2 regions of the Caulobacter sp. genome follow, and region 2 is predicted to be linked to the other one. Evidence: predicted binding sites of a transcription regulator. Region 2 holds the regulator's gene; the other holds the start of a gene.
The links. The regulator HrcA, encoded in region 2, represses chaperone genes, less so after heat shock. The targets are predictions, from matches to a motif close to GTTAGCANTCNNNNNNNNNGANTGCTAAC.
Positions count from the first base shown of each region.

Region 1: a site for HrcA is predicted at 2,192-2,220, ahead of groES (co-chaperone GroES). Genes of this name have one in related genera too.

Region 1 covers NZ_OZ257139.1:932,432-948,296, forward strand. The annotation lists gene ACQY9P_RS04330 (acyl-CoA dehydrogenase family protein) at 1-225, shown strand, start outside; gene ACQY9P_RS04335 (endonuclease domain-containing protein) at 229-522, opposite strand; gene ACQY9P_RS04340 (DUF559 domain-containing protein) at 431-634, opposite strand; gene ACQY9P_RS04345 (methylated-DNA--[protein]-cysteine S-methyltransferase) at 769-1,290, shown strand; gene ACQY9P_RS04350 (DUF4345 family protein) at 1,278-1,694, opposite strand; gene ACQY9P_RS04355 (VOC family protein) at 1,720-2,103, opposite strand; gene groES (co-chaperone GroES) at 2,280-2,570, shown strand; gene groL (chaperonin GroEL) at 2,633-4,279, shown strand; gene ACQY9P_RS04370 (hypothetical protein) at 4,445-4,567, shown strand; gene ACQY9P_RS04375 (GyrI-like domain-containing protein) at 4,646-5,119, shown strand; gene ACQY9P_RS04380 (hypothetical protein) at 5,157-5,486, shown strand; gene ACQY9P_RS04385 (DUF3089 domain-containing protein) at 5,597-6,754, shown strand; gene ACQY9P_RS04390 (DUF1328 domain-containing protein) at 6,801-6,977, opposite strand; gene cobT (cobaltochelatase subunit CobT) at 7,083-9,011, shown strand; gene ACQY9P_RS04400 (esterase-like activity of phytase family protein) at 9,008-10,072, shown strand; gene ACQY9P_RS04405 (hypothetical protein) at 10,278-10,583, shown strand; gene ACQY9P_RS04410 (hypothetical protein) at 10,813-11,100, shown strand; gene rpmB (50S ribosomal protein L28) at 11,326-11,628, opposite strand; gene ACQY9P_RS04420 (DUF3617 domain-containing protein) at 11,846-12,271, shown strand; gene ACQY9P_RS04425 (methylated-DNA--[protein]-cysteine S-methyltransferase) at 12,448-13,038, opposite strand; gene ACQY9P_RS04430 (amidohydrolase) at 13,118-14,752, shown strand; gene ACQY9P_RS04435 (ATP-binding protein) at 14,789-15,865, opposite strand, start outside.
Region 2 covers NZ_OZ257139.1:1,236,059-1,251,923, forward strand. The annotation lists gene ACQY9P_RS05735 (cyanophycinase) at 1-422, shown strand, start outside; gene ACQY9P_RS05740 (isoaspartyl peptidase/L-asparaginase family protein) at 496-1,509, shown strand; gene ACQY9P_RS05745 (Lrp/AsnC family transcriptional regulator) at 1,544-1,990, shown strand; gene ACQY9P_RS05750 (Lrp/AsnC family transcriptional regulator) at 2,092-2,424, shown strand; gene ACQY9P_RS05755 (DUF1611 domain-containing protein) at 2,493-3,518, shown strand; gene ACQY9P_RS05760 (dipeptide epimerase) at 3,518-4,504, shown strand; gene ACQY9P_RS05765 (Lrp/AsnC family transcriptional regulator) at 4,501-5,016, opposite strand; gene ACQY9P_RS05770 (N-acyl-D-amino-acid deacylase family protein) at 5,184-6,710, shown strand; gene gyrB (DNA topoisomerase (ATP-hydrolyzing) subunit B) at 6,721-9,213, opposite strand; gene recF (DNA replication/repair protein RecF) at 9,210-10,373, opposite strand; gene ACQY9P_RS05785 (hypothetical protein) at 11,121-11,480, opposite strand; gene dnaN (DNA polymerase III subunit beta) at 11,493-12,611, opposite strand; gene ACQY9P_RS05795 (DUF2061 domain-containing protein) at 12,786-13,043, shown strand; gene grpE (nucleotide exchange factor GrpE) at 12,983-13,615, opposite strand; gene hrcA (heat-inducible transcriptional repressor HrcA) at 13,626-14,690, opposite strand; gene rph (ribonuclease PH) at 14,822-15,538, shown strand; gene ACQY9P_RS05815 (S1C family serine protease) at 15,790-15,865, shown strand, end outside.

The DNA of each region.
Region 1 (15,865 bases), 300 kb from region 2:
AAGATCATCGACGACGCCATCCAGGCCCACGGCGGCGGCGGCGTGACCACCGACTTCGGCCTGGCCAAGGCCTATGCCGGCATCCGCACCCTGCGCCTGGCCGACGGCCCGGACGAAGTTCACCAGCGGATGATCGCCCGCATGGAATACGGCAAGTACGGCGACCTGGTCTTCAAGCAGAAGGCCGAGAAGGAAGCCGCCCTGCACGTGCCGGGCATTCGCTAGATCCTAAAAAGCCCTTCCCCCCTGATGGGGGAAGGGTTGGGATGGGGGTGACCGCTGAATCTCAGCCGCCACGCGCTCGGAGACGTCATACGGATACTCATAGGCCTCGCGGTCTCGCAACCGCACGACCCTGTAGCCCTGCGCGGTCAGCCACGTGTCGCGCTCGGCGTCGTGCAACTGCGCCTCTGGAAGATCGTGGCGCCCGCTATCCACCTCTATGGCGAGCTTGGCGCCATGATGGGCGAAGTCCGCCACGTATCGGCCGATCGGCGCTTGTCTGCGAACATGTAGTCTCAAACGCCCGCAAAGCTTTCCACAGCCGCTTCTCGCTGACTGTCATCTCTCGGCGCAGTCGGCGGGCCCGGCGGATCGCGCCGGGCGCGTGGCTTGGCTTTGGCTTGTCGGACATGCCGCGTCACCCCCATCCCCGGCCCTTCCCCCATCAAGGGGGAAGGGAGACTGTGCATGATGTTGAACAAACAGTGAACAATCTATCGCAACAATCGGGCGGACAGCGGCTTCCCGAGTGCGGATAATCACGGCATGCCGCCCCCGTCCAACCTCCGCCTCGACCGCCTGCCCTCGCCCCTTGGCGAGATCCTGCTGGTGACCGACGAGGCGGGCGCGGTGCGAGCCATCGACTTCCACGACTACGTCCCGCGCATGACGCGGCTGCTGCGACTGCACCATGGCGACCCGCCGCTGACGGACGGCGCGGCGCCGGTCGAAACGCGCCAGGCGCTGACGGCCTATTTCGACGGACAGTTCGAAGCCCTGGCCGACATCCCTTGGGCCACGGGCGGCACGGCGTTCCAGCAACAGGTCTGGACCGCCCTGCGCGATATCCCCGCCGGGACCACCTCGACCTACGCCGCCCTCGCCGCCCGGATTGGCAAGCCCAGCGCCGTTCGCGCCGTGGGCGCGGCCAACGGCGCCAATCCGATCGCCATCCTCGTGCCGTGCCATCGCCTGATCGGCGCGGACGGATCACTCACCGGCTATGGCGGCGGGCTGCAGCGCAAGCGCTGGCTGCTGGAGCACGAAGGCGCCCGTCAGGCCAGGTAGCCGCCGCGCAGAACCAGCCGCCCGGGGTTGAAGAAGGGCAGGCACAGGGTCACGCCGATCAGAACCTCGAACAGCAGGTGGCTGAGGTTCAGCCGCCCATGGGTCCGGTCGATCAGCAGCGAGGCCACCTGCCCCAGACCGGCGCCGAACCAGCCGATGGCCAGGGCGAAGGCCATGGCCGCCCCGATGCTGGGCTGATAGCCCAGATACAGCGCCGCGCCGGCGTGGGAGAAGATCAGCAGCCCCCCGAACGCCCGGCCCTCGGTCAGCAACGTCGGCGCGCCGTCATCGCCGACCGCGAGGCCCAGGGCCGCCTGGGGCCGCGCCAGGGCCCGCCCCCCGAGGGTTCCGCCGATCACGCAGGCGATCACGGCTAGCAACAGCGACAGGGCGTAGCTCGACATGCGCGAAGCGCTCCTTGAGGTCCGGCTAGACCGGCGCGTGGCAGACGGCTTCGATATTGAAACCGTCCGGATCCAGCACGAAGCCGCCGTAGTAGTGTTCATGATAATGGGGGCGAAGTCCGGGCGCGCCATTGTCCCGCCCGCCGGCCGCGATCGCCGCCGCGTAAAAGGCGTCGACCATCGCCCGGGTCCTGGCCTGAAAGCAGACGTGCAGCCGCCCGGAGGTGTCGCCGCCGCCGGAGATCCAGAACTGCGGACGCTCCACGCCATAGCCGGTGGCGTCGACGCCACCGCTGTGTTCGGGCGGAACGGTGAACAGCCGCTTGATGCCCAACGGCGCCAGGGCCTGATCGTAAAAGGCCGTGGACCGCGCGAAATCGGTCACGCCGAAACCCAGATGATCGAACATTTCCGGCCTCCACCTTAACCGTGATCGCAAAAAGTTCGCGGGCCCTGTCCTTGACTCCCGGGGGGCTCGGACCTAACTCAAGCACCGCGTTGGCACTCAAGGGGATGGACTGCTAACAGCAGCGTTCCCCGCGCCAACGACCCCTTTATCGATAACCGTCCCGACGGAGAACAACCATGAAATTTCGTCCCCTTGGCGACCGCGTCCTCGTGAAGCGCGTCGAAGAAGAAACCAAGACCAAGGGCGGGATCATCATCCCCGACACCGCCAAGGAAAAGCCGCAGGAAGGCGAAGTCGTCGCTGTCGGCCCCGGCGCCCGTAACGACAAGGGCGACGTCGTCGCTCTCGACGTGAAGGCCGGCGATCGCATCCTGTTCGGCAAGTGGTCGGGCACGGAAGTGAAGGTCGATGGTCAAGACCTGCTGATCATGAAGGAAAGCGACGTTCTGGGCGTGGTCGAGGCCTAAGCCCTCCTCCGCCCGAACCAAGCTTTCCACCCCAAATTTCTCTTTAAGAAGGGCTCATACACATGGCCGCTAAAGACGTTTATTTCTCCTCGGACGCGCGCGACAAGATGCTGCGCGGCGTCAACATCCTCGCCAACGCGGTGAAGGTGACCCTCGGCCCCAAGGGTCGTAACGTTGTGATCGAAAAGTCCTTCGGCGCCCCGCGCTCGACCAAGGACGGCGTCTCGGTCGCCAAGGAAATCGAACTGGCTGACCGCTTCGAGAACCTCGGCGCGCAGATGATCCGCGAAGTCGCTTCGAAGACCAACGACAAGGCCGGCGACGGCACCACCACCGCCACCGTCCTGGCGCAAGCCATCGTGCAGGAAGGCCTCAAGTCGGTCGCCGCCGGCATGAACCCGATGGACCTGAAGCGCGGCATCGACAAGGCCGTCAACATCGTCGTCGACGAGATCAAGAAGTCGTCGAAGAAGGTCACCACCAACACCGAAATCGCTCAGGTCGGCACCATCTCGGCCAACGGCGACAAGGAAGTTGGCGACATGATCGCCAAGGCCATGGACAAGGTCGGCAACGAAGGCGTCATCACCGTCGAAGAAGCCAAGACCGCCGAGACTGAACTCGACGTCGTCGAAGGCATGCAGTTCGACCGCGGCTACCTGTCGCCCTACTTCATCACCAACCCCGACAAGATGGAAGTTCAGCTCGAAGAGCCGCTCATCCTGCTGTTCGAAAAGAAGCTCTCGTCGCTGCAGCCGCTGCTGCCGGTGCTGGAAGCCGTTGTTCAGTCGGGCCGTCCCCTGCTGATCATCGCCGAAGACGTCGAGGGCGAAGCCCTGGCGACCCTGGTCGTCAACAAGCTGCGTGGCGGCCTGCGCGTCGCCGCCGTCAAGGCTCCGGGCTTCGGCGATCGACGCAAGGCCATGCTGGAAGACCTGGCCATCCTGACCGGCGCTCAAGTCGTGTCGGAAGACCTGGGCATCAAGCTGGAAAACGTGTCGCTCGACATGCTCGGCAAGGCCAAGAAGGTCTCGATCACCAAGGACGACACCACCATCGTCGACGGCATCGGTGAGAAGGACGCGATCGAAGCCCGTATCGCCCAGATCAAGCGCCAGATCGAAGACACCACGTCGGACTACGACAAGGAAAAGCTGCAAGAACGTCTGGCCAAGCTGGCCGGCGGCGTCGCCGTGATCCGCGTCGGCGGCTCGACCGAAGTCGAAGTGAAGGAAAAGAAGGACCGCGTCGACGACGCCCTCAACGCGACCCGCGCGGCCGCCGATGAAGGCATCGTCCCGGGCGGCGGCACGGCTCTGCTGAAGGCCTCCAAGGCCCTCGAAGGCCTGACCGGCGACAACGCCGACCAGACCGCCGGCATCGCGATCATCCGTCGCGCCCTGCAGGCTCCGATCCGTCAGATCGCCGAAAACGCCGGCGTTGAAGGCTCGATCGTGGTCGGCAAGGTTCTGGAAAGCACCAGCGCCTCGTTCGGCTTCAACGCCCAGACCGAGCAGTATGTCGACCTGATCGCCGACGGCGTCATCGACCCGGCCAAGGTTGTCCGCACGGCTCTGCAAGACGCCGCTTCGGTGGCCGGTCTGCTGATCACCACGGAAGCCGCGATCGTCGAAGCCCCCAAGAAGGGTGGCGGCGCCGGTGGCCCTCCGGGCGGCGGCATGGGCGGCATGGGTGACATGGACTTCTAGTCCACGCGCTCAGCTTCCTGCTGAACAAGACGAGGGGCGGGACCGAAAGGTCCCGCCCTTTTTCTTTGTCCGGAGGCGGTCAAAAATCGTCACGCCGGCGCATCCAAGCGCGGCCGCCCGCGTTTTCCATCCACAAGCAGAAACGTGGATGGGAGGCAGTAGGCCATGCGTCGCGTACATCACATTGGTCACGCTCGCGGCCCGCGCATGGGCGTGTTGCTGTTCGCCGGCGCCCTCTGGCTCACCTTGGGCCTGATCAGCCAGGTCGCCTTCCAGGTGATCGGCTAGACAAACCTTCAGGCCGGCTGTCGGAACCGGGCGGGCTGGCGCGTCCTTGGGCGTACTGTCCCTCGCTGAAGGCGCGCCATGCCAGCCACGACGTCCATCGCTCCCCGCATCGAACAAAGCCCGGCCCTGCATCTGATCGGTTCGATCTGCGACTACGACCTATCCGACGGCGACATGTTGCGCGCCCTGCCCCTGCAATGGGCCGCCTTCGCGCCGCTGATCCCAAGGCCGGCCTCGGGCGCCGAGCCCGTCTCCTTCGGCGTCGCCCTGACGGTCCAGGATCCCCGCTGCTTCCGCTACATGACCGCCTATCCCGGCGCCGCCGACGACAGCCCACCGCGCGGCCTGAGCGTGGTGACGCTGCCCGCGCGCTCCTACCTGGCCTTTGCGCACGACGGCCACGTCTCGACCCTGCACAGGACGGTGTCGGCGGCCTGCGCCGGACGCCAGCCTGTCGAGGGCCTGCCGGCCTTTCTGGAATATTACGGTCCGGGCTTCGACCCGGCGACCGGTCTTGGCGATATCGAAGTTTGGCTGCCGCTGGCGGAATGACCTTCCGCCGCGCCCCGACGACGGCTACAGCCAGACCATGTTCCGCCAGCGCCCAGACACCGATCTGATCCCCCAGGGCTGGGTCGTGGGCGTGATGGTCGAGGTTCCGGGCGAGCCCTATCCGGTCCGGCACTATTTCGGCGTGGGCAAGGCCGAGCGCGAGCAGGCCGAATGGGCCGCCGTCGACCGCGCGCTCGAGGTGGGCGGCGTGGCCTCCAGCCCCTTCCGGGGCATCGAGCCGGTCGAGGCGATCCGCGAGATCGTGGCCTATCGCATGCGGGACCTGGGCCTGAAGACCGGCGAGGTCCGCGCCCTGGGCGACAAGTTCCCGCGCCGCTGGCTGCCGGCGGACCTGCCGTCGCCCTAGCCACGGCGACCGCTGTGGCGCCGGGCTGTAGTCACTCCCCTCTTGGCTGTCGCCCGGGTTTCCCCCATGTTCACGCCAAACAAGCGTTTGAGCGAAATGGGGAGAAGACGATGGTGAAGATCCTGGCCGCCCTGGGCCTGACGGCGGGCCTCGCCCTTTCGACGGCCGCCCACGCCCAGGCCCCCGCCGCCGGCCCGAACGACTACGCCAAGGCCGAAAACTGGCTGTGCCTGCCCGGCCGGGTCGACGCCTGCGCGGCCGACCAGACCACGACGATCGTCGCCGCCGACGGCCGCTCGACGGTCGAGCCCTTCAAGCCCGCCGCCAAGCCGGCCGTGGACTGCTTCTATGTCTATCCCACGGTCTCGACCGATCCGGGCGACTACAGCGACATGACCATCGACGCGGCCGAGCGCTCGGTGGTCGAGCAGCAGCTGGCCCGCTTCGCCGGCCAGTGCCGTCTGTTCGCGCCGATGTACCGTCAGGTGACCCTGGCGGGCCTGCGCAAGGCGATGATGGGCCAGCCGGTGGTCGACGGATCGCTGGGCCAGGCCGACGTCCGCGACGCCTGGAATTATTACCTGGCCCACGAGAACAAGGGCCGGGGCGTGATCCTGATCGGCCACAGCCAGGGCTCGCGCGTGCTGCTGCAGCTGATCAAGCAGGAGGTGGACGGCAAGCCGGTCCAGAAGCAGGTGATCTCGGCCCTGGTGCTGGGCATGAACACCCCGGTCGACGCCGAGGGCCGCTATGGAACGATGCCGCTGTGCGCCAGCGCCAGCCAGACCGGCTGCGTGGTGACCTATGTCTCATTCCGCGCCTCCAGCCCGCCGCCGGCCAACAGCCGCTTTGGCCGGACCGATGCGGCCGGCCTGCGCTCGGGCTGCGTGAACCCCGCCGCCCTGCTGGCGGGCAAGGCCTCGACCGAGAGCGTGGCGCTGCATTCGTATCTGGGCAACAAGCCGATGGGCTCTTCGTCCCTGCCGCCCAGGCCCTGGGCCACGGGCCTGACGGTGACGACCCCGTTCGTCTCGACGCCGGGGCTGCTGTCAGCCCAATGCGTCAGCGAAGGCGACTTCACCTATCTTTCGGTGGCGGTGAACGGCGACCCGGCCGATCCGCGAGTCGATGACATCAGCGGCGACATCCTCGTCGGCGGCGCGGTGCTCAAGGACTGGGGCCTGCACCTGATCGACGTGAATCTGCAGATGGGGGATCTGGTGGCGCTGGTCGGCCAGCAGTCGAAGGCCTGGCAGGCGGCCCACTAGACCGGCGAAGCGGGGAGGCGCGCGAAGCACGCCTCCCCGCCGCTCGCTATTTCGATACGGCCTTGAACACGGTGGTCCCCAGGACCAGCATCAGGGCGAAGCCGATCAGGAAGACGAAGAACAGGATCTTGGCGATCCCGGCGGCCGCCCCGGCCACGCCGGTAAAGCCCAGGGCCCCGGCGATCAGGGCGACGATGGCGAGAATGATGGCCCACTTCAGCATGGCGCGTTTCCTTGTTTGGGAAGCCAGCAGCGCTTCTGACATTTCAACCCGCCAGAGCGCACAGCGTTCCTTGTTTTCGCCGCGCGGGGCCGGTAACCGATAGTCATGGCCTCCAAGCCCGAAAGCCCGACCGAACCCTTCAAGCGCGCCCTGGCGCACGCCGCGCGTTCGCTTGCCGAAACGCCAGACCTCGAGGTCGTGTTCTCGGGCGATGGTCCCCAGCTGCTGGGCAAGCGAGCGGTGCTGCCGCACCCGCCGCGCGACCTCAATTCCAAGGAAGCCGCGCGCATCCGGGGCCTGGCCGACCAGATGGCCCTGCGCCTGGCCCACCACGACAACATCGCCCACGCCCGCGCCCGCCCCAGCAGCCCCGACGGCCAGGCGGCCTTCGAGTCGATCGAGCAGGCGCGGCTGGAAGCGATCGGCGCCAACGCCATGGGCGGCGTGCGCGCCAACCTGACGGCCGCACTCGAGGCCCGGCTGGAAAAGCAGGGCCTGACCCGCAACGTGGCGATGGACCGCCAGTCGGCCCCCATGGCCGAGATCCTGGGCCTGATGGTGCGCGAGCGCCTGACCGGCGACGCCCCGCCCGAGGGGGCCAAGGCCCTGGTCGACATCCTGCGCGCCGACATCGAGGCCAAGGCCGGCAAGGACCTGGATCGCCTGGCCGACGCCATCGGCGACCAGGCCGCCTTCGCCCGGGTGACGCGCGAGATCCTGCGCGACCTGGACCTGGGCGAGGAGATGTCCGACGCCACCGAAAGCTCCGACGAGGACGACGGCGAACAGGACCAGCAGGACCAGACCTCCGACGAGGATCAGGGCGAAGGCGAGGGTGAACAGCCCGAAGGCTCATCGCCCCAGGAAACCGAAGCCTCCGACCGCGACACCGAGGCCGGCGACGAGGAGATGGTCCAGTCCGAGCAGGACGGCGAGCCCGAGGACAGCGACGAAAGCCCCGAGATGGGCGACGGCGCCAAGCCGGCTCGTCCCGACAGCGGCCCCGCCCAGCCGGGCGAGCCGGCCTACAAGATCTTCACCAGCGCCTATGACGAGATCGTGCCGGCCGAGGAGCTGTGCGACGCCGAGGAGCTGACCCGCCTGCGGGCCTATCTGGACCAGCAGCTGTCAGCGCTCTCCAGCGTGGTCTCGCGCCTGGCCAACAAGCTGCAGCGCCGTCTGCTGGCCCAGCAGAACCGCGCCTGGACCTTCGATCTGGAAGAAGGGATGCTGGACGTCGCCCGCCTGACCCGGGTGATCATCGACCCCACCGCGCCCCTCTCCTTCAAGCAGGAAGAGGACCAGGAGTTTCGCGACACCGTCGTGACCCTGCTGATCGACAATTCCGGTTCGATGCGCGGCCGGCCGATCATGGTGGCCGCCGTCTGCGCCGACATCCTGGCCCGCACCCTGGAACGCTGCGGCGTCAAGACCGAGGTGCTGGGCTTCACCACCCGCGCCTGGAAGGGCGGCACGTCGCGCGACGAGTGGGTCAAGGCCGGCAAGCCGCCGGCGCCGGGCCGCCTCAACGACCTGCGCCACATCATCTACAAGGCCGCAGATTCTCCGTGGCGCCGGGCCCGCAAGAACCTGGGCCTGATGATGCGCGAAGGCCTGCTGAAGGAAAACATCGACGGCGAAGCCCTGATGTGGGCCCACCAGCGCCTGATCGGCCGGCCCGAAGCCCGCCGTATTCTGATGGTGATCTCCGACGGCGCGCCGGTGGACGACAGCACCCTGAGCGTCAATTCAGGTCACTATCTGGAGCGCCACCTGCGCCAGGTCATTTCCGAGATCGAGGGCAAGAGCCCCGTCGAGCTGATCGCCATCGGCATCGGCCACGACGTCACGCGCTATTATCGCCGCGCGGTCACCATCGTCGACGTCGAGCAACTGGGCGGCGTGCTGGTGGAACAGCTGGCCGCGCTGTTCGAGGAAGAGCCCCGCGCCGTGAAGAAGGCGCGTGGCCTGCTGGCGCCGCTGCCGACCGTTCAGCCGCAGGCAGCCAAGGCGGCGCGCAAGGTTCCAGCGTGACCGGCCTGCGGGTCGGTCTGGTCCTGGCCCTGTCGGTCGGGATGCTGAGCCATTGCGGCCGCAAGCCCGCCCCGCCGGTCCTGCCGATCGCCCCGGTCAAGGCCGGCCCCGAGATCACCGTCCAGACCACGCCCGTGCCGCTGGACACCGCAAATCCGGCCAAGACCGCCCTTGAGGGTGGCTTCAGCTATGCGGGCGGCATCGCCATCACCAGCAACCAGACCTCGCTGCTGCATGGCCTGTCGGACCTGGGCATGGGCCCTGGCGGCACGCTGGTGGCGATCAGCGACGCCGGCGACCTCTTCGAGGCTCGCCTGCAGCTGGACCCGGCCGGGCGCCTGGTCGGCCTGACCGACGCCAAGCTGCAGGGCCTGAAGGGGCTGGACGGCGCGGCCCTGCCCAACAAGGACGCAGCCGACGCCGAGGGCCTGGCGATCCTGGCCAATGGCGACCGACTGGTCAGCTTCGAGCGCGATCACCGCATCTGGCTGTATCCGGCCCCCGTCAATGGGGTCGCCGCCCCGCCCCGGGTCGCGCCCAAGCCGGCGACGACCTTCCCCTTCAACGAGGGCATGGAGGCGATCGCCGCCTATCCCGCCGCCGGGCCGGACGCCTATATCGTGGGCGGCGAGGAAGGCGAGGTCTGGCTGTGCCGGCTGTCGACCGCCTGCCAGGCCATCGCCCCGCAGCAGGGCCCGGACTTCACCTGGGGCCTGACCGCCATGGCCGCCTTCCAGGGCAAGGCCATCGCCACCCTGCACCGGGGCTATGATCCCATCCGGGGCTTCCGGGCCATTCTGCGCTTCATCGCCGACCCGCTGGCGCCGGCCGCCCGACAGGTCCAGATCGCCAGCCTGCATCTGGACGGCTCGACCACGCGCGACAATTTCGAGGGCGTGGCGCTGAGCCAGGCGCCGTCGGGGGCCACGCGGATCTATCTGCTGTCCGACGATCAGGCGATCGGCAACCAGCGCACCCTGCTGATGGCCTTCGACTGGACCCCGCCGCCTCCGCCGGCTCCCCTTCCGCCCAAGACGAAGAAGCCGGTTCGCAAGCGGTAGATGGCCGCCCCTCGACGGCGACAGCGTATCCGCTGGCAATCCGAGGTACCGCTAACATTTTTATGCTGCGGCGCAATATCAGCCTTGCATTGACAACGTTGTCATCTATTCTGATCTCGACGGTTGACGAGGCGAGACCCTAAGCGCCGTCAGAGGAACGCGTCGGGAGGAGGTTGAACCCAACCCCCTTTCCGGGACTACAAACATGATCCGCCTTCTTGTTCTGGCCATCTCCGCTCTCATGGCCGCTTCCGCCGGCGCCGCCAGCGCGTCCGAACTGACTGTCAAGGTCGCCGGCAAGTCCGTCCCGCAGGTCCACGCCGACCTGGTGGACGCCGCCAAGACCGTTTGTCGCGCGGATCTGGGCGATACGCGCTTCGGCATCGACCTGGTGCCTTACTGCGTGCGCGACGTGACCCGCGCCGCCGTCAACAAGGTCGGCAACCCCGACCTGACCGCCTATGACAAGGCCAACTGGCGCGGCGCCTACCTGGTCAAGGTCAGCCGCTGATCCCTTTCCCAGTCGCGTACGGGACAGCCCGCGAAGCCCCCGCTTCGCGGGCTGTTTCGTTTTGAGGCGCCTGTCAAAAAATACGCGTGCATCGCAACATAATCATTGATCAGTCATCCAGCTCCGACTATGGATTTCAGCGACGGCCAAGCAGGCTAGATCCCAACGGACCGTCAGAGGAACGCGTCGGGAGGAGGTTGAACCCAACCCCCTTTCCGGGACTATCACCATGATCCGCACCATCGCCCTGGCCGTTTCGGCCATCGCCCTGACCGTCGCCGCCCCCGCTTCCGCCGCCGAACAGCGCGTCAAGATCTCGGGTCGGTCCGCTGAACAAGTCCGCGCCGACATCGTGAAAGCCGCCAGCACCGTTTGCTGGCAAGACGTCCGTGGCGAAGCCATGGCCGGCTACATGTACCCGGCCTGCGTCCGCGCCTCGGTCAGCGACGCCTATGCCAAGATCAGCGCCCCGTCGCAAACGGCCGCCAACGCCGGCTCGACCGTTTCGGCCCGCTAAGCCAAGCGTTTCAGTACCAGTAGCGTAGCGTTCCAAACCCGGCGCGACTCAGTCGCGCCGGGTTTTGCTTGTCTGGACTCCAGGGAGGTTGACCGTGGCGCCCAGACGCGGAAAGGCCCGCGGAGATTGCTCTCCGCGGGCCTTTCAAAGGTTCGATCGGGATCGAAGCCTGCTCGGCCGTCCGTCGGACGCCTGAACCGGCGTCCTCCGTTCGGCGAAAGCGCCTTAGGCGGCGACCGCGACGGCGGCCTTGGCCTTGGCCTTGACCTGCGCCTTGATCTTCAGGGCGCGCGGCGACAGTTGCTCGTCCTTGGCGCCCAGCAGGAACACGTCCAGGCCGCCCTTGTAGTCGAGGGTGCGCAGGGCCGCGTTGCTGATGCGCAGACGGAAGGTCTGGCCCAGCGAGTCCGAGGCCAGCGTCGCCGGCGACAGGGCCGGCAGGAAGCGGCGCTTGGTCTTGATGTTGGAGTGGCTCACATTGTGGCCAACCATCGGACCGATACCGGTGAGTTCGCAGCGGCGCGACATGGGATTACCTTGGCTGGGCGAAACCCGAGGGCTCCGCAGACATGAATTTCGGGGCGCGGAGGGCGAGCCGCCACGCGAGAGCGGGCGATATAGGCGAAGGAGGCTGGCCGAGTCAAGGCGGAGCGCCCCTTCCGGATGAACGCGCGCCTCAAGACGGCCTTCAAGACAGGTTCATCTGGCGCCTTATATAGAGAGGTCCATGAAGAAAGCCGTTTCCATGCGTTTGATCGCCCTCGCCCTGACCGCCGCCGGCCTCGCCATGGGCGCCAGCCTGGCCGCCGCGCCGGCCCCGGCCACGATCCTGCCCGGCCACTGGGAATACAGCTACCGCATCGGCCCCATCCCGGCCGGCGACGAATCGCGCTGTCTCAAGCAGGCCGACGTCGAGCAGTTCGCCAAGGGCATCTGCACCCGGAAATACACCTGCGACTACCAGACCCGCGTGGTGAAGGACGGCAAGATCAGCCTGAAGGGCACGTGGACAGACAAGAAGGGCCGCGTGGCCCCGGTGACCGCCAAGGGCGGCTACACGCCCGAGAGCTTCCGGATGGACATCAAGCTGAAGACCGTCAACGGCCTGCCCCTGGCGGGCGTGATGGACGCCCGGCGCGTCAGCGCCAGCTGCCCCGCCGACGCCAAATAGCGCCGGTGGAGGTCGCCGAAGATCCAATTGTGGTTAATTCAAATTAAGATACAATGGGTTGTAGGGAACAAAGACTGAATCGGCGGGCGTCGCCGATTCGGTCCTGATTCGTTTCGCCCCTGTTCGCGCATTCCTGTCGCGGCGTTAACTTGAGCGCGGGCGGCCTCCGACAGCCTTTACTGTCCCCTCGGCGGGGCCACCGAAAATTCCAGGTCAAACAGGGTCGGGACCGCGTCGGTCCTGGCCCGCTCGATCGTCAGCAGCTGGGCCTTGGCGCTGGCCCCGCCAGGCGCGGAAAACCCGCCCATGCGGCCGGACGCCGCCAGCACCCGATGGCAGGGCACCACGATCGGCCAGGGGTTCTCGCCCAGGGCCTTGCCCACGGCGCGCGCCGCGCCCGGCTCGCCCATCGCCCGGGCCACCTCGCCATAGGTGGAGGTTTCGCCAGGACCGATGGCGCGGGCGATCTCATAGACCCGCCGGTTGAAGTCGGACACGTCGGTCTGGTCCAGGGGGATGTCGGTCAGGTCGTCGCGGCCGCCGGCCAGCAGATCCCGCACCCGCTCGATGACCCGCTCGACATGCGGCGGCGGCGGCGCTTCAACCGCGTCGGGGTAGCGCTTGCGCAGGCGGGCCCATTCCACGCCAGGACTGGCCGCGCCCGGCGCGGCCTCGGGCAATTGCACGCCGATCAGGCCGGACTCGCCCCAAGCGACGCCACAACGGCCTATGGGCGTGTCGAAAAGCGCGAAAGCCTGTCCCTTCATGCGGCATTTATAGCATCGCGGTTGCGGCTTTCGAGCGGCGCCCTACGATTTCCGTTTCTTGCTGTCGGGGGAAATCACCATGCGCCACATCGCCATCGCCACCTTGCTGGCCGCCACCAGCCTCTCCTCCGCTCAGGCCGGCGACATCCTGATCCATGGCGGGCCGATCCACACCGGCGTCGATGCGGCGCCCGAGGCGCAGGCCCTGCTGATCCGCGACAGGACCATCCTGTTCGTCGGCGATCTGGCCGCCGCGAAGGCCAAGGCCGCGAAGGACGCCCGCGACATCGACCTGAAGGGCGCGACCGCCTTTCCCGGCTTCGTCGACGCCCATGCCCACCTGACCGGCGTCGGCCTGCGCGAACTGACCCTGAATCTCGACACCACCGCCTCGGTCGCCGAGCTGGTCGCCGCGGTGAAGGCCTATGCCGCCGCCCATCCCGAGGGGCCGATCTATGGCCGGGGCTGGATCGAGACCCACTGGCCCGAGAAGCGTTTTCCCAACAAGGCCGACCTCGACGCCGCCGCCCCCGGCCGGATCGTGGTGCTGGGCCGCTCGGACGGTCACGCCTCGGTCGCCTCCAGCGCCGCCCTGGCCAAGGCCGGCGTCACCCGCGACACCGTCGCACCCGCCGGCGGCCAGATCCTCAAGGGCGCCGACGGCGCGCCCGACGGCATGCTGATCGACCACGCCCAGGCCCTGGTGCGCGACGTCATCCCGCCGCCGTCCGCCGCCACCAAGCGCCTGGCGCTGGAAAAGGCCGGGGCGCTCTACGCCTCGCGCGGCTGGACCGGTCTTGGCAATATGAGCGTCGACGCCGGCGACCTGAAGCTGCTGACCGCCCTGGCGGCGGAAAAGACGTTCAGCCTGCGCGTCGACAACTACATGGATCCCAGTGGCGCGGCCGAGGTGCTGGCCAAGGGGCCGTTCGAAGACGCCACCGGCCTGATCCGCACGCGCGGGATCAAGCTCTACATGGACGGCGCCCTGGGTTCGCGCGGCGCGGCGCTCTTGGAACCGTACAGTGACGCGGAGGGTCTGGGCCTGCAGCTGACCGAGCGCGACAAGGGCCTGGCGCTGATGAAGGCCGCCCGGGCGGTCAAGGCCCAGGTGGCCATGCACGCCATCGGCGATCGCGGCAACCGCATGACCCTGGACTGGTTCGAGGAAACCCTGGCGGGCGACACCGCCGCCCGCTGGCGCATCGAGCATTCGCAGATCGTCTCGGACGCCGACCTGCCGCGCTTCTCGAAGATGGGCGTCATCGCCTCGATGCAGCCCTCCCACGCGATCGGCGACCTCTATTTCGCCCCTGCCCGCCTGGGCCAGGCCCGCCTGCACGAGGGCTATCGCTGGAAGGACATGCTGGACAGCGGCGCGGTCGTCGCCGCCGGCTCGGACGCCCCGGTCGAGGTCGGCGACCCGCGCATCGAGTTCTACGCCGCCGTGTATCGCCACAGCCTCGACGGCTTCGCCAACGCCGACTGGCATCTGGAGGAGGCCGTCAGCCGCGCCCAGGCCCTGAAGATGCTGACCTGGGCCCCCGCCTACGCCGCCTTCGCCGAAGGCGAGCGCGGCACGCTGGAGGCCGGCAAGAAGGCGGACGTGACGGTGTTTTCCAAGGACCTGATGACGGTGGCCCCGGCGGAGATCCTGAAGGCCGAAACCGTGCTGACCGTGGTGGACGGCGTGGTGGTGTTCGAGCGGCGGTGAGCCCCCACGACCCGGAACCCGCGTCTCGCGAAGGCTCTAGGCGGCCCGATCACCGATCAGGGCCGCCTGCAGGTCCGCGATCATGATCGGCTTGGACACCAGACCATCCATGCCGACGGCGGTGTAGATCTCGATCTGGTGCGGGAGGGCGTTGGCGGTCAACGCCACGATGCGGGTCGGCGCCAGGCCGCGTTCAGCCTCCAGCCGCCGAATTTCCCGTGTCGCCTCGACACCGTTTCGAAGGGGCATCTGGATATCCATCAGCACCAGGTCCCAGGATGCCTGGCTCCAGGCGTCGACCACGGCCTGGCCGTCGGCGACGATGACCGGCTCTATGCCCAGCGCATTCAGCACGGTGCGCACCACGACCTGATTGGCCTCGTTGTCCTCGGCGACCAGCACGCGCAGGGCGTCGATCCGGTCGGCGTCGGGCCCGGACCGCCTGTCGATCCTGTCCCGTTGCAGCGGGAGGCTGATCGAAAACACGCTGCCCCGACCGACCACGCTCTCCACGGAAATTCGCCCGCCCATCAGCTCCACGAGGCGGTGACTGACAGCCAGCCCCACGCCCGCTCCGCCGAAGGCGCGGGTCAAGGTGTCATCGGCCTGGGTGAAGGACTGGAACAGACGCGGCAGGACCTTCGCATCGATACCCATGCCGGTGTCGGTGACCGACAGCAGAAGCTCATCGCCCCGAGCGGCGGCCTTGACCTCGACCCGCCCCGACGCCGTGAACTTCAGGCCGTTGGAGATCAGGTTGTAGAGCAGCTGGTGGATGCGCCGGGGATCGCCCAGCCAGTTGCCCGCCGCTTCCGGAGCGATGTCGATCGCCAGAGCCAGTCCCTTGTCCTCGGCCATCAGGCTGGCGGTTTCGCAGGCCCCGGCGATGATCGTCTCCAGATCGAAGGCCTTGTGGGCGAGCTGGACATTTCCCTGGTCCAGATCGGACAGGTCGAGAATCTCGTTCAGCAGGGTGAGCAGGGCGTTGCCGGATTTCTCGATCAGTTCGACCCGCTCCCTCTGGACCTGGATCATCGGCTCGCGCAGCAGGGCCTGGCTCATCCCCAGCACGCCATTCAGCGGCGTCCTGAGCTCGTGGCTCATATTGGTCAG
Region 2 (15,865 bases):
CCGGGGCCAGCGTCACCCTGGTGCGCGACTTCCTGCATCTGCCCTATCTGTCGAAGGTCATCACTGACAGCCACTTCGACAAGCGCGATCGCCAGGGCCGCCTGGTGGCCTTTGTCGGCCGGTTGATCCAGGAAGAGGGCGATCCATCGATCACGGGCCTCGGCATCGACGAGGGCACGGCCATGCTGATCGACGGCGAGGGCGTGGGCCGGTTCTATGGCCCCGGTCACGCCTGGCTGGTGCGACCGATGGCCAGGCCCGCCACGATCATCGCCGGCAAGCCCCTGACCTATGCGCCCTTCCCCATCATCGGCGTCGGTCCGGACAGCCGCCTAGACTTCAAGACCTTTAAGGTCACCAAGCCAGCCTTCACCTTGACCGCCCGGGTCAAGGACGGCGTGCTGATCCGCAGCGACCGCTGACCGCCTGTTTCCTCGCGTTCCTTCCTTCGAGCTCCCGCCCGGGGCTGACACCGATCTGCTTAAGAGAGTTGCGATGATGACTTCCCGTATCCGCTCGCTCGGTCTTTCGATTCTGGCCCTGTACGCGGCGTCCGCGCCGGCCATGGCGGCCGAGGGCAAGTGGTCGCTGGCCGTTCATGGGGGGTCTGGTGTTCTGGATCGCGCCGACCTGACGCCCGAAAAGGAAAAGGCCTATCGCGCCGGTCTCGACGCCGCTCTAGAGGCGGGGGCCAAGGTGCTGAAGTCCGGAGGCTCCAGCCTGGACGCGGTCGAGACGGTGGTGCGGACCCTGGAGGACAATCCGCTGTTCAACGCCGGCAAGGGCGCGGTCTTCACCGCCGAGGGCAAGAACGAGCTGGACGCTTCGATCATGGACGGGGCTACCCTGAAGGCCGGGGCCGTCGCGGGCGTGACCCGCACCCGCAACCCGATCAGTTTGGCCCGAGCCGTGATGGAGAAGTCCCCGCATGTCATGCTGACGCGGGAAGGCGCCGACCAGTTCTCCAGGGAGCAGGGCCTGGAGCAGGTCGACCCCAGCTATTTCCGCACCGAGGAGCGCTGGAAGCAGCTGGAGACCTGGCGCAAGGACCATCACGCGGTTCTGGATCCCACCCACCTGTTCGGCACCGTCGGCGCGGTGGCGCTGGATCAGTCCGGGCACATCGCGGCCGCCACCTCGACGGGCGGCATGACCGGCAAGCGCTGGGCGCGGGTCGGCGACACGCCGATCATCGGCGCCGGCACCTATGCCCGGGATGGCGTCTGCGCGGTTTCAGCCACGGGATCGGGCGAGTACTTCATCCGCGAGACCGCCGCCCGCCGGGTCTGCGACCGCATCGCCTGGAAAGGCGAGGACGTTCAGACGGCGGCCGACCAGACCATGGCTTCGATCACAAAAATCGGCGGCGATGGCGGCCTGATCGCCATGGACGGCCAGGGGCGGGCGGCCTTCGGCATGAACGACCTGGGCATGTATCGTGGAGCCATATCGTCAGCCCTGCCGACGCCGCGCACGGCGATCTACACCAACGAACCTTCGCCGAAGTGAGCCCGATGGTCCGGACAGACTCAGGGAGGAGCCGATGAAGTCGGACGACCAGAACCTTGCCGAGGTCGACCGGCGATTGCTGGCGATGCTGCGCGAGGACTCGCGTCAGCCGGTGACCAAACTGGCCGCCGACCTTGGGCTCTCGCGGGCCAATGTCTATGCCCGCCTCAGCCGCCTGGAGCAGGATGGCGTCATCCAAGGGTACACCGTCCGCCTGGGCAGCGACTATGACCGCCGCCAGATCCGCGCCCAGGTCATGATCAAGGTCCAGCTGAAGCTCGCCAAGGTGACCGAAGAGGAATTGGCCGCCATCGCCGAGCTGTCGGCCCTGCACGCCATCAGCGGCGAGTACGATCTGATCGCGCTGATCGAGGCCGAGACCGTCGCCGAACTGAACGCCCTGATCGACCGCATCGGCGCTCTGGAAGGCGTTGAGCGCACCACCTCCTCGATCCTGCTGGCGACCAAGATCCTGCGCTGAGGGGCGCTGGCGAGCGTTTCTCTCGCAACACCGGCCAAACACGGCGTTTTTCGAGGCCTCCGCCAAACTAAACTCTCCGCGATGAGTGAGGGAGTTCAGCCTTGATCGCCGTCGAGATCGCAAGTCCGGCCTTCCTGGGCGTCGCCGCTGACCGCGGAGACGCAGCCCTGCGGGCCCATGTGATGATCCAGGTCGCGCCGCGCGACGCCGCCGAGGTTGGCGCGCGCTTGGCCGAGATGACCGAATTGACCGCTCTGCACCAGATCACCGGCGACTATGACCTGGTCGCCGTGGTCGAGGCCGGGCGGGCCGAGGATCTTGAGCGGACCGTGGACCGGATCCACGCCTTGGCCGGCGTTCGGCACGCCCTGGCTTCGGTTGTCCTGCCCCGCCGCCCCGCCATCCGCCCCCTTCACCCGGCTACAGGCGACTGATTGTCCCCGCCGGCGCGCGGGTCATCGGTCTCGAACCCAACTGACGACGTCTATAACGAGGTGCTGTCGTGGAACTGCCCTATCCCTGCCTGATGTTCCTCGGAGACGTGGACCGGGTCAGCGCCAAGACCGCTTCAGGCGTGGCCCACTGGCGTCCCGACGCCTGCGTCGGTCAGCTTCGCCTGCCCGGCTGCGCGGCCGATCTGGGTCTGGCCGACATGACGCCCAAGGCCGCCCACGCGGCCGGGGCCCGCTCGCTGCTGCTGGGCGTGGCCAATGCCGGCGGCTATATCCCGCCCCATTGGGAAGCTGTCATGATCGAGGCGCTGGAAGCGGGACTGGACCTGGTCTCGGGCCTGCACACACGCATGGCCAGCCTTCCCAAGGTGCGGGAGACCGCCGAGCGTCTGGGCCGAAAGCTGATCGAGGCGCGGGAGCCGTCGCCAGAGTTCCTGGCGGTGGGAACCGGCGAAAAGCGCGCCGGCCTGCGTCTGCTCACGGTCGGCACCGACTGCGCCGTGGGCAAGATGTACGCGGCCCTGGCGATCACGAAAGAGCTCAAGGCGCGCGGCGCCGAAGCCGACTTCCGGGCCACCGGCCAGACCGGCATCTTCATCGCCGGGTCCGGCGCGCCCATCGACGCGATCATCTCCGACTTCGTCGCGGGCGCGGCTGAGCAACTGAGCCCCGCTGCCGCGCCGGACCACTGGGACGTGATCGAGGGTCAGGGCTCACTGTTCCATCCGGCCTATGCCGGCGTGACCCTGGGCCTGCTGCACGGCAGCCAGCCGGACGCTCTGGTGCTGTGCCACGACGCCACCCGCACCGCCATCGACGGGCTGGAGACCTTCCCCACGCCGTCCCTGGCCGAGGCCATCGCCCTGAACCTGCGACTGGCGTCCCTGACCAATCCGGCCGTCCGGATGGCCGGGATCTGCATCAACACCTCGCGCCTGACGCCCCAGGCGGCGGCCGACTATCTGCGCGACACCCAGGCCGCCCTGGGCCTGCCGTGCTGCGATCCCGTGCGGACCGGCGTTGCGGCCATCGCCGACCGCCTGCTGGCGCCGCAAGCGCGCTCGGACGCCGCCTGATGCGGCTGACCGCCCGGATCGAAGCTCACGCCTTGACCGAGCCGTTCGTCATCGCGCGCCACGTCTATACCGAGGCCAATGTGCTTCACGTGGAGATCGAGGCGCGCGGCGCGATCGGACGAGGCGAGGCGGCGGGCGTCGACTATCTGGGCGACACGCCCGAAGCCATGCTGGTTCAGGTGCGGGCCCTGGCCCTTGAGCTTGAGGCGGGGATGCTTCTGGACCGCGCCGTCCTCGCGACCTGCCTGCCGCGCGGCGGCGCGCGCAACGCCGTTGACTGCGCGCTGTGGGACCTGAAGGCCAAGCTGACCGGCGTTCCGGTCGCCGTGCGCGCGGGTCTGGCCCCGCTGCGTCCGATCGAAACCTTCGTCACCCTGGGCATGGATGCGCCCGCCGCCATGGCCGCCAAGGCCGCGCGCTGGGCCCCCGACTTCCCCTGCTTGAAGGTGAAGCTGGGCGATACCCTGGACCTGGAGCGGCTGGAGGCGATCCGCGCCGCCGCCCCCCGCGCCCGCCTGATCGCCGACGCCAACCAGGGCTGGACGCTGGAGCAGCTGAACGCCTACGCCCCCAGCCTTTCAGCCCTGGGCGTCGAACTGGTGGAGCAGCCCCTGCCGGTCGGACAGGATGACGCCCTGCTGGACTATCGGGGTGAGGTGCCGCTCTGCGCCGACGAGTCGTTCGACGACCGCGCCGACCTGGACCGCATCGTCGGGCGCTACGCCTTCTGCAACATCAAGCTCGACAAGTGCGGTGGCCTGACCGAGGCCTTGGCCCTGACGCAGGCCGCCCGCGCCCGGGGCCTGCGACTGATGATCGGCTGCATGGAAGGCACTTCGCTGGGCATCGCCCCGGGGTTGCTGGTGGCCCAGGGCTGCGAGGTGGTCGACCTGGACTGCCCGATCCAGCTGGTGAGCGATATCGAGCACGGGTTCGGCTATCGCGACGCGATCCTGCATCCTCCCTCGGCCGCCCTGTGGGGTTAGTCGTCGAGGTCTCCGGCGGTGGCCAGCAGCTTGGCCAGATCCAGCCCCGCCTCGCCCTTCAGCTTTTTGGTCACCGGGAAAGTCACATAATCGAAGGGCGCGTTCAGGGTGTCGAGCAGCCGCTCCATGATCGTCTGATAATGCTCGATGCCGAAGGCGGCGACGGTGATCAGATAGTCCACCTCGCCCAGCACGGCCTGGCACGCGATGATGTTGGGGTCCGCCGCGATGCCGGTCTCGAAGGCCTTGGCCTTGGCGTAGGAGAAGTCGGTGAGCTTGATCTGCACCACGAAGGTCGAAAGCTTGGCCAGCCGGCCCAGATCCACCTCGGCGTGATAGCCGCGAATGATCTTGGCCTTTTCCAGCTTCTTCATCCGCTCCCAGCAGCGCGACGCCGACAGGCCCACGGCCTCGCCCATCGCGGCCTTGGTCACCCGCCCCTGCCTGTGCAGCAGGGCCAGGATCTTGATGTCGATGCGGTCGATGTCCTTGCGCGGGTCGTTCGACGTCATCCCGAAATCCTTGCTGATGTCGCCTTCCTGCTTAGCGCAAACCACGCGCGGGGTAAGGTCGCGATCGCCACAAGGCCCTGGCGATCCTGTCGCCGGGAGGGCGGGAAACGGCGAAAACCCTCGCCGGCGCGCGCTATTCTGAACACCGGACTCCGGAAGGCCGAGACATGACCCGCAACCTCTCCCGCGCAGCCATCGCCCTGGGCCTGTCGCTGCTGATGACCTCCACCGCCCTGGCCTCGACCCTGATCGTCGGCGCCCGCGTGGTGGACGGTACGGGCGCGCCGTCGCGAGCGGTCAGCGTCCGCCTGGACGGCGACCGCATCGTCGCGGTCGGCAAGCTGGCGCGCAAGCCCGGCGACACGGTGGTGGACGCCAAGGGCCTGGTCCTCGCGCCGGGCTTCATCGACGCCCACAGCCATCACGACCGGCAGGCGGAGCAGACGCCCGCCATGACTCCGGTCACCGCTCAGGGCGTCACCACCATCGTCGCGGGCCAGGACGGCGAGTCGTCGTTTCCGCTGAAAGCCTACTTCGCCGGCCTGGAAAAGGCGCCGCTGGCCATCAATGTCGCCTCCTATACCGGCCACGGCTCCCTGCGCGAGCGGGCCATGGGCGCCGACTACCGGCGCGCCGCGACGCCGGCCGAGATCGCGGCGATGCAGACTGAGCTGAAGGCCGATCTCGAGGCGGGTTCGCTGGGTCTGTCGACCGGGCTGGAATACGACCCCGGCATCTTCTCGACCCCGGGCGAGGTCATGGCCCTGGCCAAGACGGCCGCCGCCGGACATGGCCGCTATATCAGCCATCTGCGCAGCGAGGATGTGAAGCTGGACGCGGCGATCGACGAGATCATCGCCATCGGCCGCGAGGCCAAACTGCCGGTCCAGATCTCGCACCTGAAGATCGCCATAGTCGACCGCTGGGGGCAGGCGCCGCAGATCCTGGCGAAGCTGGACGCCGCCCGCGCCCAGGGCGTGGACATCACCGCCGACGTCTATCCGTACGAGTACTGGCAGAGCAATCTGGCGGTGCTGTTGCCGGAGCGGGACTTCAACGATCTGGCCGCCGCCCGCTTCGCCCTGACCAAGCTGACCACCCCGGCCGGCATGCGGCTGGCGGTATTCGCGCCCGATCCGTCGCTGGTGGGCAAGACCATCGCCGACATCGCCGCCGAGCGGCAAGCCGATCCCGCCGAGACCTATCTGGCCCTGACCCGGCAGGCGGAGGCCTTTCACCTGGCCCATCCGGAGGTCGATCACGTCGACGCCGTGATCGGCACGGCCATGACCGGCTCCGACATCGACGCCTTCATCGGCTGGGACCATGCCGTGATCTGCTCGGACGGCATGACCCACGGCCTGCATCCGCGCGGCTTCGGGGCCTTCGCCAAGATCCTGCGGGTCTATGTCCGCGAGAAAAAGATCCTGACCCTGGAGCAGGCCGTCCACAAGATGACCGCCCAGACGGCGGCCCAGCTGGGTATCGCGGGGCGCGGGACGATCGTGGCGGGGAACTTCGCCGATCTGGTGCTGCTGGATCCCGACACCGTCGCCGACCGCTCCGACGTCGCCCATCCCAACGCCCTGGCCACGGGCGTGGCCAAGGTCTGGGTCAACGGCGTGATCGTGTTCCAGGACGGCCACGCCACCGGCGCGCGACCCGGATCGGTCGTGCGGCGGGCTGGCTCCTGAACCTCAGTCGCTAGACGTCGACCTCGGCGTCCAGCGCGTTCTCCTGGATGAATTCGCGGCGCGGCTCGACCAGATCGCCCATCAGGCGGCTGAACATGTCGTCGGCGTCGTCGGCGTGGTTGACCTTCACCTGCAGCAGGGTGCGGGCCTCGGCGTCGAGGGTGGTTTCCCACAGCTGGTCGGGGTTCATCTCGCCCAGGCCCTTGTAGCGCTGGATGGACAGGCCCTTGCGGCCGGCGTCCATCACCGCGCCCACCAGGTCCATCGGACCACGGACAGTCGTCGACTTGTCCTTGCGACGGAACACCGCGCGGCCGCTGAAGATCTCGGCCAGGGCCCCGGCGCGCTCGGCCAGGCGGCGGGCGTCGGCGGCGTTCAGCAGGCCATCGTCCAGCACCACGCTCTCGGTAACACCGCGACGCACGCGCTTGAACACAAAGGCCGTGTCGCCGCGTTCGCCGGTCCACAGGCCATCGCCCTCCTCGGCATAGAGGTCGAGACGCGCGGCGGCGGCGGTGATGTCGGGGGTCTCGCTGAGCAGGCCGGCCAGGGCCGTCTGCTCCACGGCGAAGGCCGGCGCCCGGGCGGCGAGGCGGTCGATATTGCCCTTGGCCTGACGGCACAGCTGCACCAGGGCCAGCAGGTCCTTGCCCGTGCGGCGTTCGCCCGAGGGCAGGTCCAGTTCGGCCCCGTCGACGCCCTCGTCGATCAGGAAGGCGTCCATCTCGCTGTCGTCCTTCAGATAGCGCGAGGACTTGCCCTTGGCGGCTTTGTAGAGCGGCGGCTGGGCGATGTAGATATAGCCGCGCTCGATCAGCTCGCGCATCTGGCGATAGAAGAAGGTCAGCAGCAGGGTGCGGATGTGGGCGCCGTCGACGTCGGCGTCGGTCATCAGCACGATCTTGTGGTAGCGCACCTTGTCGGCGTTGAAGTCGTCGCTGCCAATGCCCGCGCCCAAGGCCGTGATCAGGGTGCCGATCTGGTCCGACGACAGCATCTTGTCGAAGCGGGCGCGTTCCACGTTGAGGATCTTGCCGCGCAGGGGCAGCACCGCCTGGTTGTCGCGGTTGCGGGCCTGCTTGGCGGAACCGCCGGCCGAGTCACCCTCGACGATGAAGATTTCGGACTTGGCCGGATCGCGCTCGGCGCAGTCGGCCAGCTTGCCGGGCAGGCTGGTGATGTCGAGCGCGCTCTTGCGGCGGGTCAGTTCGCGGGCCTTGCGGGCGGCTTCACGGGCGGCGGCGGCCTCGGCGATCTTGGAGACGATGGCCTTGGCTTCGGTCGGATGCTCCTCGAACCAGGTGGCCAGACCCTCCTGCACCAGGCCCTCGACGGCCGGGCGCACTTCGGACGAGACCAGCTTGTCCTTGGTCTGCGAGCTGAACTTGGGATCGGGCACCTTGACCGACAGCACGCAGGTCAGGCCTTCGCGGGCGTCCTCGCCGCCGACGCTGACCTTTTCCTTCTTCGTGATGCCCGAGCTCTCGGCGTAGTTGGTGATGATCCGGGTCAGGGCGCCGCGGAAGGCCGAAAGGTGCGTGCCGCCATCCCGCTGCGGGATGTTGTTGGTGAAGCACAGCATGTGCTCGTGGTAGCTGTCGTTCCACCACAGGGCCAGGTCGACCTCGACCTTGTCCTTGCGGCCGCGAATGACGATCGGCATCTTCAGCAGCGGCGTCTTGGCCTTGTCGAGGTGGCGCACGAAGGCCTCGATGCCGCCCTCGTAGTGCAGCTTTTCTTCCCACGGCTCGGCGTCGCGCAGGTCGCGGAAATAGATCGTCACGCCCGAGTTCAGGAACGCCAGCTCGCGCAGGCGGTGCTCCAGCGTCTTGCGGTCGAAATCGATGAACGCGAAGGTGTCCTTCGACGGGAAGAAGGTCACTTCGGTGCCGGTCAGGGTGGTTCCGGCCTTGGGGCCGTCCGACCGCAACGGGGAATCGCCGGTCTGGGCCAGCGAGGTCACGGCGTCGCCGCGCTCGAAGCGCATCTGATAGCTGAAGCCGTTGCGGTGGATCTTCAGCTCCAGCCAGTCGCTGAGCGCGTTGACCACCGAGACGCCCACGCCGTGCAGACCGCCGGAGACCTTGTAGCTGTTCTGGTCGAACTTACCGCCGGCGTGCAGCTGGGTCATGATGACCTCGGCCGCCGAAACGCCTTCGCCTTCGTGGATGTCGACCGGGATGCCGCGACCGTCGTCGGTGACCGTCACCGAGCCGTCGGCGTTGAGGATGACTTCCACCTTGGTGGCGTGACCGGCCAGAGCCTCGTCGATGGCGTTGTCGACCACCTCATAGACCATGTGGTGCAGGCCAGAGCCGTCGTCGGTGTCGCCGATATACATGCCGGGGCGCTTGCGCACCGCGTCCAAGCCCTTCAGCACCTTGATCGAGTCGGCGTCGTATTCGCCGCCCATCACTTCGGGAGCCGCCATCTGCGAGCCGTCGGCGGTGGTCAGACGGTCGCCCGAATTGTCTTCAGCGGGGCCTTTGGTCTCTTCGGTCATACGTCTTCCAAAGCGGTCAGGCCGGCGTCGCACACGCGAACACCAAGAGCCCGACCTTTGAGGTGGTCGAACAGCGACTCGTCCGTGCCGGTCAGGAAGGCCTGGAGCTTGAGCGCCGTGATTTCGTCAGCCAGAGCGGCTCGCCGGGTGAGGTCGAGATGCGCGGCGACTTCGTCGAGCAATACTATAGGATTCGGCGCGGATTCCGCACGCGAAAGTCGCGCCGCCTGGGCCAAAACCAGGTTCAGAATCAGCGCTTTCTGCTCTCCGGTCGAGCATTCCGCCGCCGGACGGTCCTTCTCGACATGCAGGATGTCCAGATCGCCCCGATGCGGGCCGGTCAGGGCCCGGCCGGCGGCCCCGTCGCGGGGCCGGGCGGCGGCCAGGGCGGTGGCCAGGCGAAGCTCGATCTCGGCGAACTCCACGCCATCCAGCGCCAGCTTTTCCCATTCGCCGGTCAGGGAAAGCCGGGCCTGGGGAAAGGGCCGGTCGCCGCGCCCGTCGATCTCGGCCTGCAGGGCGACCAGAGTGCGGGCGCGGGCCTCCGCCATCAGGGCGCCGGCCTCGGCGAGGCGCGCTTCCAGGGCGGTCAGCCACACGGGATCGGCCGGCGCGCCGCTCTCGAAGGCGTCGGTCAGCAGGCGCATCCGCTCGCGCTGGGCCTTGTCATAGGCGTTGGCGTGGCTGGCGTGGGCGGGTTCGGCGGCGAACACCAGGCGGTCGAAGAACTTGCGGCGTTCGGAGGCGGCTTCCAGGAACAGTCGGTCCTGGGCCGGCGTCAGCCAGATCGGACGAATGTGGTCGGTCAGCCGGCCGGGCGGCACGGTCTCGCCATCGATGCGCACCAGCCGGCGGGTCGCGCCGCCCACCTCGACGCCCGCGCCCAGCTGCACCGGCTCGTCCTCTCCCGCCTCGACCAGGGCCGACACGGCCCACGGCCGCCCCGTCGCCTCGCCGGGCAGCCGCCGGCCCACCTCGGCCAGGCTGGAGCCGCGCAGGCCCTTGCCGGGCGACAGCAGGCTGATGGCCTCCAGCAGGTTGGTCTTGCCGGCGCCGTTGGCTCCGAACAGATAGACGCTGGCCCCGCCCGTCTCGAGGCGGGCGTGCGCGTAGGACCTAAAGTCGGTCAGGGTCAGGGTGTTGATCGCGGCCGACGCCATGGGTGGGTTCTTACGGCAGGTTGGCGGTGGCGTCACGTTGGCTCCCTTCCCTCAAGCCAGACGCCCTTCCCCCATCCAAGGGGGAAGGGAGAAGACACAGGCTCTCAGCCTCACGCGATCTCTCGCTGAAGGGATGGAAAGGGTCGCGGAGCGTCCGGACCACGTCCGGATGGGTTTGAAAAAATACCGTTTCGACGAAGCCGTTCGCTCCGCGTGACCGTTCTGGCGAAAGCGCTTCCGGCCCGGCGGTGTTATCGCCTCACCCTCGACGCCCCCGACGGGCAGGCGGGAGAGCGACTCCCCCCTGGACCGCGAGACCTTTCAGCCCGCCTGTTGCTCGCTCGACCCTCGAAGCCACGTCGTTTTAGTTTTCCACGGCCGACCGCCGCCAGAGAACAACGAGGTTGACGGCCCGGAACGCAAGACGCTCCTCCCGCCATCGATTGAGCTTCCCGCTCGATCACCCCCCGCCGCCGCATCGGTCGCTGGCCTTGCGCCCTTTCCTCGCGACGAGGTGGCTACAGAATACGGGAGGTTTGAGCGCGGCTGCGTCGATTGTCTGGATGCTCGTACAGGTCCTCCCCCTAGCGGGGGAGGTGTCGGCGAAGCCGACGGAGGGGGAAGTCCTGCCAAATCAGTGCGGCGCTCCCCCACCGGCCTCCGGCCGCCTCCCCCTTCAGGGGGAGGATTTGCAGCTCTATCCCCGTTCCCATCCGTGGACGGCGCGATCGCTATCCCCTTGCTCGCCTACCCGAAATACCGCCGCGCGATCTCGATATTGTCCTTCTGCCAGACTCCGGCCGCGCCCATCAGCACGCGCATCATGTTGGTCTGGAAGGTGGCGCGCGCCTCGTCGCGGTCGACAAGCGGGTCGACCGGCCCGTCGAACCGGGCGTCGGCCGCGATCGCGCGGTAGACGGCGTAGTTCATGGCGATCAGGTCGATGCGGTGCTCGGCCCCGCCGATGACCGCCTCGACCTGCTGGTGCCGGTCAGACCAGGTGGCGCAGCCGTCGAAGTCCGTCGCCGCCCACAGGGCCAGCATGTTGTCGAACAGCTCGGCGAACAGGTCTTCGCGCAGCCCCTGAGTCATCCGTTCGGGGGTCATCCGTCCGGCGGATCAGACCCGCAGCGGCATCAGCACGTATTTCACGCCCGGATCGGTCGGATCGACCACCAGCGTGGGGCTGGCCGGGTCGGCGAAGCGGAACTCGGCGATGGGACCGCCGATCTGGCCGCAGACGTCCAGCAGATAGCGGGCGTTGAAGCCGATCTCGAAGGGCTCGCCGTCGTAGTCGACCTCGACCTCTTCGACGGCCTGGCCGGCTTCCATGTTGCGGACGGTCAGGGTGATGCGGCCCGGCTCGATGGCCAGCTTCACCGAGCGGCTCTTCTCGGCCGAGATGGTGGCCACGCGGTCGACGGCCTTGGCGAACAGGTCGTTGTCCAGCGTCAGGATCTTGGCGTTGTCGCGCGGGATCACGCGCAGATAGTCGGGGAAGGCGCCGTCGATCACCTTGGAGGTCAGGGCCGCGCGGCCGAACTCGAAGCGCACCTTCTGGGGGCTGACCTGCAGGTCGACCTGCTCGCCGGCCGATTCCATCAGGCGGCGGGCCTCGGCGATGGTCTTGCGGGGCACGATGATGCCGGGCAGGCCGGCCGCGCCCTCGGGCGCGTCCATCTCGGCCAGGGCCAGGCGGTGACCGTCGGTGGCGACGGCGCGCAGCTTGACCACGCCGCCTTCGTTGACCGTGTGGAGATAGAGCCCGTTCAGATAGTAGCGGGTCTCCTCGGTGGAGATCGCGAACCGGGTCTTGTCGATCAGCCGGATCAGCTCGTTGGTGTCGACCGCGATGCGGGCCGACAGGCCGTCGCTGCTCATCACCGGGAAGTCGCCGGCCGGCAGGACCGGCAGGTTGAAGCGCGAACGGCCGGCCTGGATCACCAGGCGGGGGTCATCGCCGCTGAAGCTGAGCGAGACGTCCGAGCCGTCGGGCAGCTTGCGGACGATTTCGTACAGGGTGTGGGCGGGCGCGGTGATCTGGCCGGGCACGTCGATCTGGGCCAGGCCCTCGTCGATGATCTCCATGTCCAGGTCAGTGGCCGAGAAGCTGAGCGTGTCGCGATCGGCCGAAAGCAGGATGTTCGACAGGATCGGGATGGTGTTGCGGCGCTCGACGACGCTCTGCACATGCCCCAGCGCCTTCAGCAGCGCCGCCCGTTCGATCGTAAGCTTCATATTCAGGTCCAGGTTCCAGAGCCGCCGCCGCTGGAGAATCCCCTGCGCGGCCCCGTCATGATTGGACGGACGACATTAGCGAAATCGCGCGCTTGGGGAAGAGGGCCGAACCCCTTGCGGACACGGAAACCGCGCCTATCTTTTGAGAATCATTCTCAACAAGGAGCGCACGCCATGCGCCTCGCCCTCAAGACCCTGACCTACGCCTCGATGCACCTGACCGTGGCGGTGGCCGTCGCCTACGCCCTGACCCGCGACTGGCGCGTGGCCCTGGCGGTGGGGATCGTCGAACCGCTGGTCCAGACGGTGTTCTTCAACCTGCACGAACGGGCTTGGTCACGCGCCGACAGGGCGCGCGACCAGAAGCGCCGTCAGGACTTGATGTCGACCGAACCGCCCGAGCCGTCGGCGTCCGCGCTGGCGCCCGCATAGGGGTTGGCCCCGCCGGACGAAGCCTCGGCCGAACCGGGCGCCGTCGAGCCCTTGGCCGCCACGGCGACCATGGCCGGACGGATCAGGCGGCCCATCAGCTCATAGCCGGCTTGCAGGAACTGGATGACGCCGCCGGCCGCGACCTCGGTCGAGGGCTGCTCCATCACCGCCTGGTGCAGGTGGGGGTCGAACTTCTCGCCCTTGGCCGGCTCGATCTTCTTGAGGCCATTGCGTTCGAAGGCCGCCAGAAGCTCCTTCTCGGTCATCTCGACGCCGATGATGTAGTTGGTCACCGCCGGGTCCTGCGAGTTGCGCGGGCTCATCGCCGTGGCGCGCGACAGGTTGTCGGCCGCGCCCAGCAGGTCGCGGGCGAACTTCTGGATCGCATAAGCGCGGGCGTCGTTCATCTCGCGCTCGGCCCGGCGCTTGGTATTTTCGACATCGGCGGCATAGCGCAGCGCCTGATCCTTCAGGGCCGCGACTTCCAGCTTCAGGGCCTCGATTTCCTGGGCGGCGTCCTCACCTTCCAGGGCCACGATATCTTCAGTCGGCGTCGCTTGATCGTCGCTCATCACCTAGTCCTTATCCGTCCATCATCCGGCCGAGCACGCGGGCGGTATAGTCCACCAGCGGGATCACCCGGGCATAGTTGAGTCTGGTGGGCCCAATCACGCCGATCGCGCCCAAAACCTTGCGTTGGCCCGTCATATAGGGCGCCGCGATCACGGAGGAACCCGAAAGCGAAAAGAGTCGCGTTTCGGCCCCGATGAAAATGCGCACCCCCTGGGCTTCGCGCACATCATCCAGCAGGCCGATCAGCTGTCCCTTCTGCTCCAGATCGTCGAACAGCATCCGGACGCGCTCCAGATCCTCGCGGGCGCCGGCGGCGTCCAGAAGGTTGGCCTGGCCGCGCACGATCAGGGCGCGGGCGTCGCCCTCGCCCCCGCCCCACGCCGCCAGCCCGTCCTCGACCAAACGCGCCGCCGTCTCGTCCAGTTGCCGACGGGCGGTTTCCAGTTCGGCCCGGACCTCGTCCTTGGCCTCGCTCAGCGTGCGGCCGCGCAGCCGGCTGTTGAGAAAATTGGACGCCTCCTGGAAGGCCGACGGCGTCATGCCCGCGGCGCGCTTCATCAGGCGGTTCTCGACCGTGCCGTCCTCGAAGACCATCACCGCCAGGGCCTGGTCGCCGCCCAGGGCCACGAACTCGACGTGCTTGACCCCGCCCTCGCGGACGGGCGTGACCACGATGCTGGCCCCGCCGGCCAGACCCGACAGGATCGAGCCGGCTTCCGCCAGCGCCTCCTCGAACGAACGGCCGCGCGAGAACAGCCGCGCCTCGATGGCCTGGCGCTCCTCCTGGCCCACATCGCCGACCTCCAGAAAGCCGTCGACGAACATCCGCAGGCCCGCGTGGGTGGGCATCCGCCCGGCGCTGGTGTGGGGGGCGTCCAGCAGGCCCAACTGCGCCAGGTCCTGCATGGTGTTGCGGATCGAGGCCGGCGACAGCGGCAGGCCTCCGCGCGACAGGGTGCGCGACCCCACCGGCTCGCCGGTCTCCAGATAGGACTCCACCACCCGACGAAAGATGTCGCGGGCCCGGGCGTCCAACTCCGTCAGACCGGGGGTGCGACCGAACAACTGCGTCATGGCGTGACGTCAATGACCTCGCTAAGCGACAAAAGCGGCGGACCCTCTTTCAAGTTCCCGTCGCGGATAGGATAAGCGGCCCCTTCTCGCATTCAAAGCCCCTCATACTTTCAAGACATCCGGAGTCAGCCATGCGTCCTTCAAGCCGCGCCCCCGACCAGTTGCGCGCCATCACGCTGGAGACGGGCGTCAACCGCTACGCCGAAGGCTCGTGCCTGATCAGCTTTGGCCACACCAAGGTGCTGGTCACCGCCAGCGTCGAGGAAAGCATCCCCGGCTGGATGCGCGGCAAGGGCCAGGGCTGGGTCACCGCCGAGTACGGCATGCTGCCCCGCGCCACCCACACCCGCGGCCGCCGCGAGGCCGCCGCCGGCAAGCAGACCGGCCGCACCCAGGAAATTCAGCGCCTGATCGGCCGCAGCCTGCGCGCCGTGGTCGACATGAAGGCCCTGGGCGAGCGCCAGATCAGCCTGGACTGCGACGTCATCCAGGCCGACGGCGGCACCCGCACCGCCGCCATCACCGGCGCCTGGGTCGCCCTGCGCATCGCCACGCAATATCTTCTGGACGAAGGCGTCATCAAGACCGACCCGATCATCGGCCAGGTCGCCGCCGTCTCGTGCGGCGTGTTCGCCGATACCCCGGTGCTGGACCTCGACTATGAGGAAGACAGCAACGCCGAGGCCGACAGCAACTTCGTCCTGACCGACGGCGGCGACATCGTCGAGATCCAGGCCACCGGCGAAAAGCGCGGCTTCACCCGCGCCGAGTTCGAGGCCCTGTACGGCCTGGCCGAAAAGGGCATCGGCGAGCTGTTCGCGCTGCAGCGCGCGGCGATCGGGAAGTAACTTTGCTGACTTAAATCTCCGTTCTCCCGGCGAAGGCCGGGGCCCAGATTCAGCCTGAGCGTCTGGGGATCACGCGCCTTCCGCCCTCGCTGGAAGTCGCGGCCTCCCTGGGTTCGATCTGGGTCCCGGCCTTCGCCGGGAAGACGGATGGAGCGTTAGGCGCCCACGCGCCAAAACACCCCCGCGACGCCCCGCCCTCTTGCCGCGGCGCCCGACGAGCCCCAGATTCCAATCCAGAGCAGGAGATTGGAATGCCCTCACCGTTCCCCCCTCCTTTTAGGGGCCATGAAGTCGAAGCCCGACTGCGGCCCTCCGCCGAGGCCTATC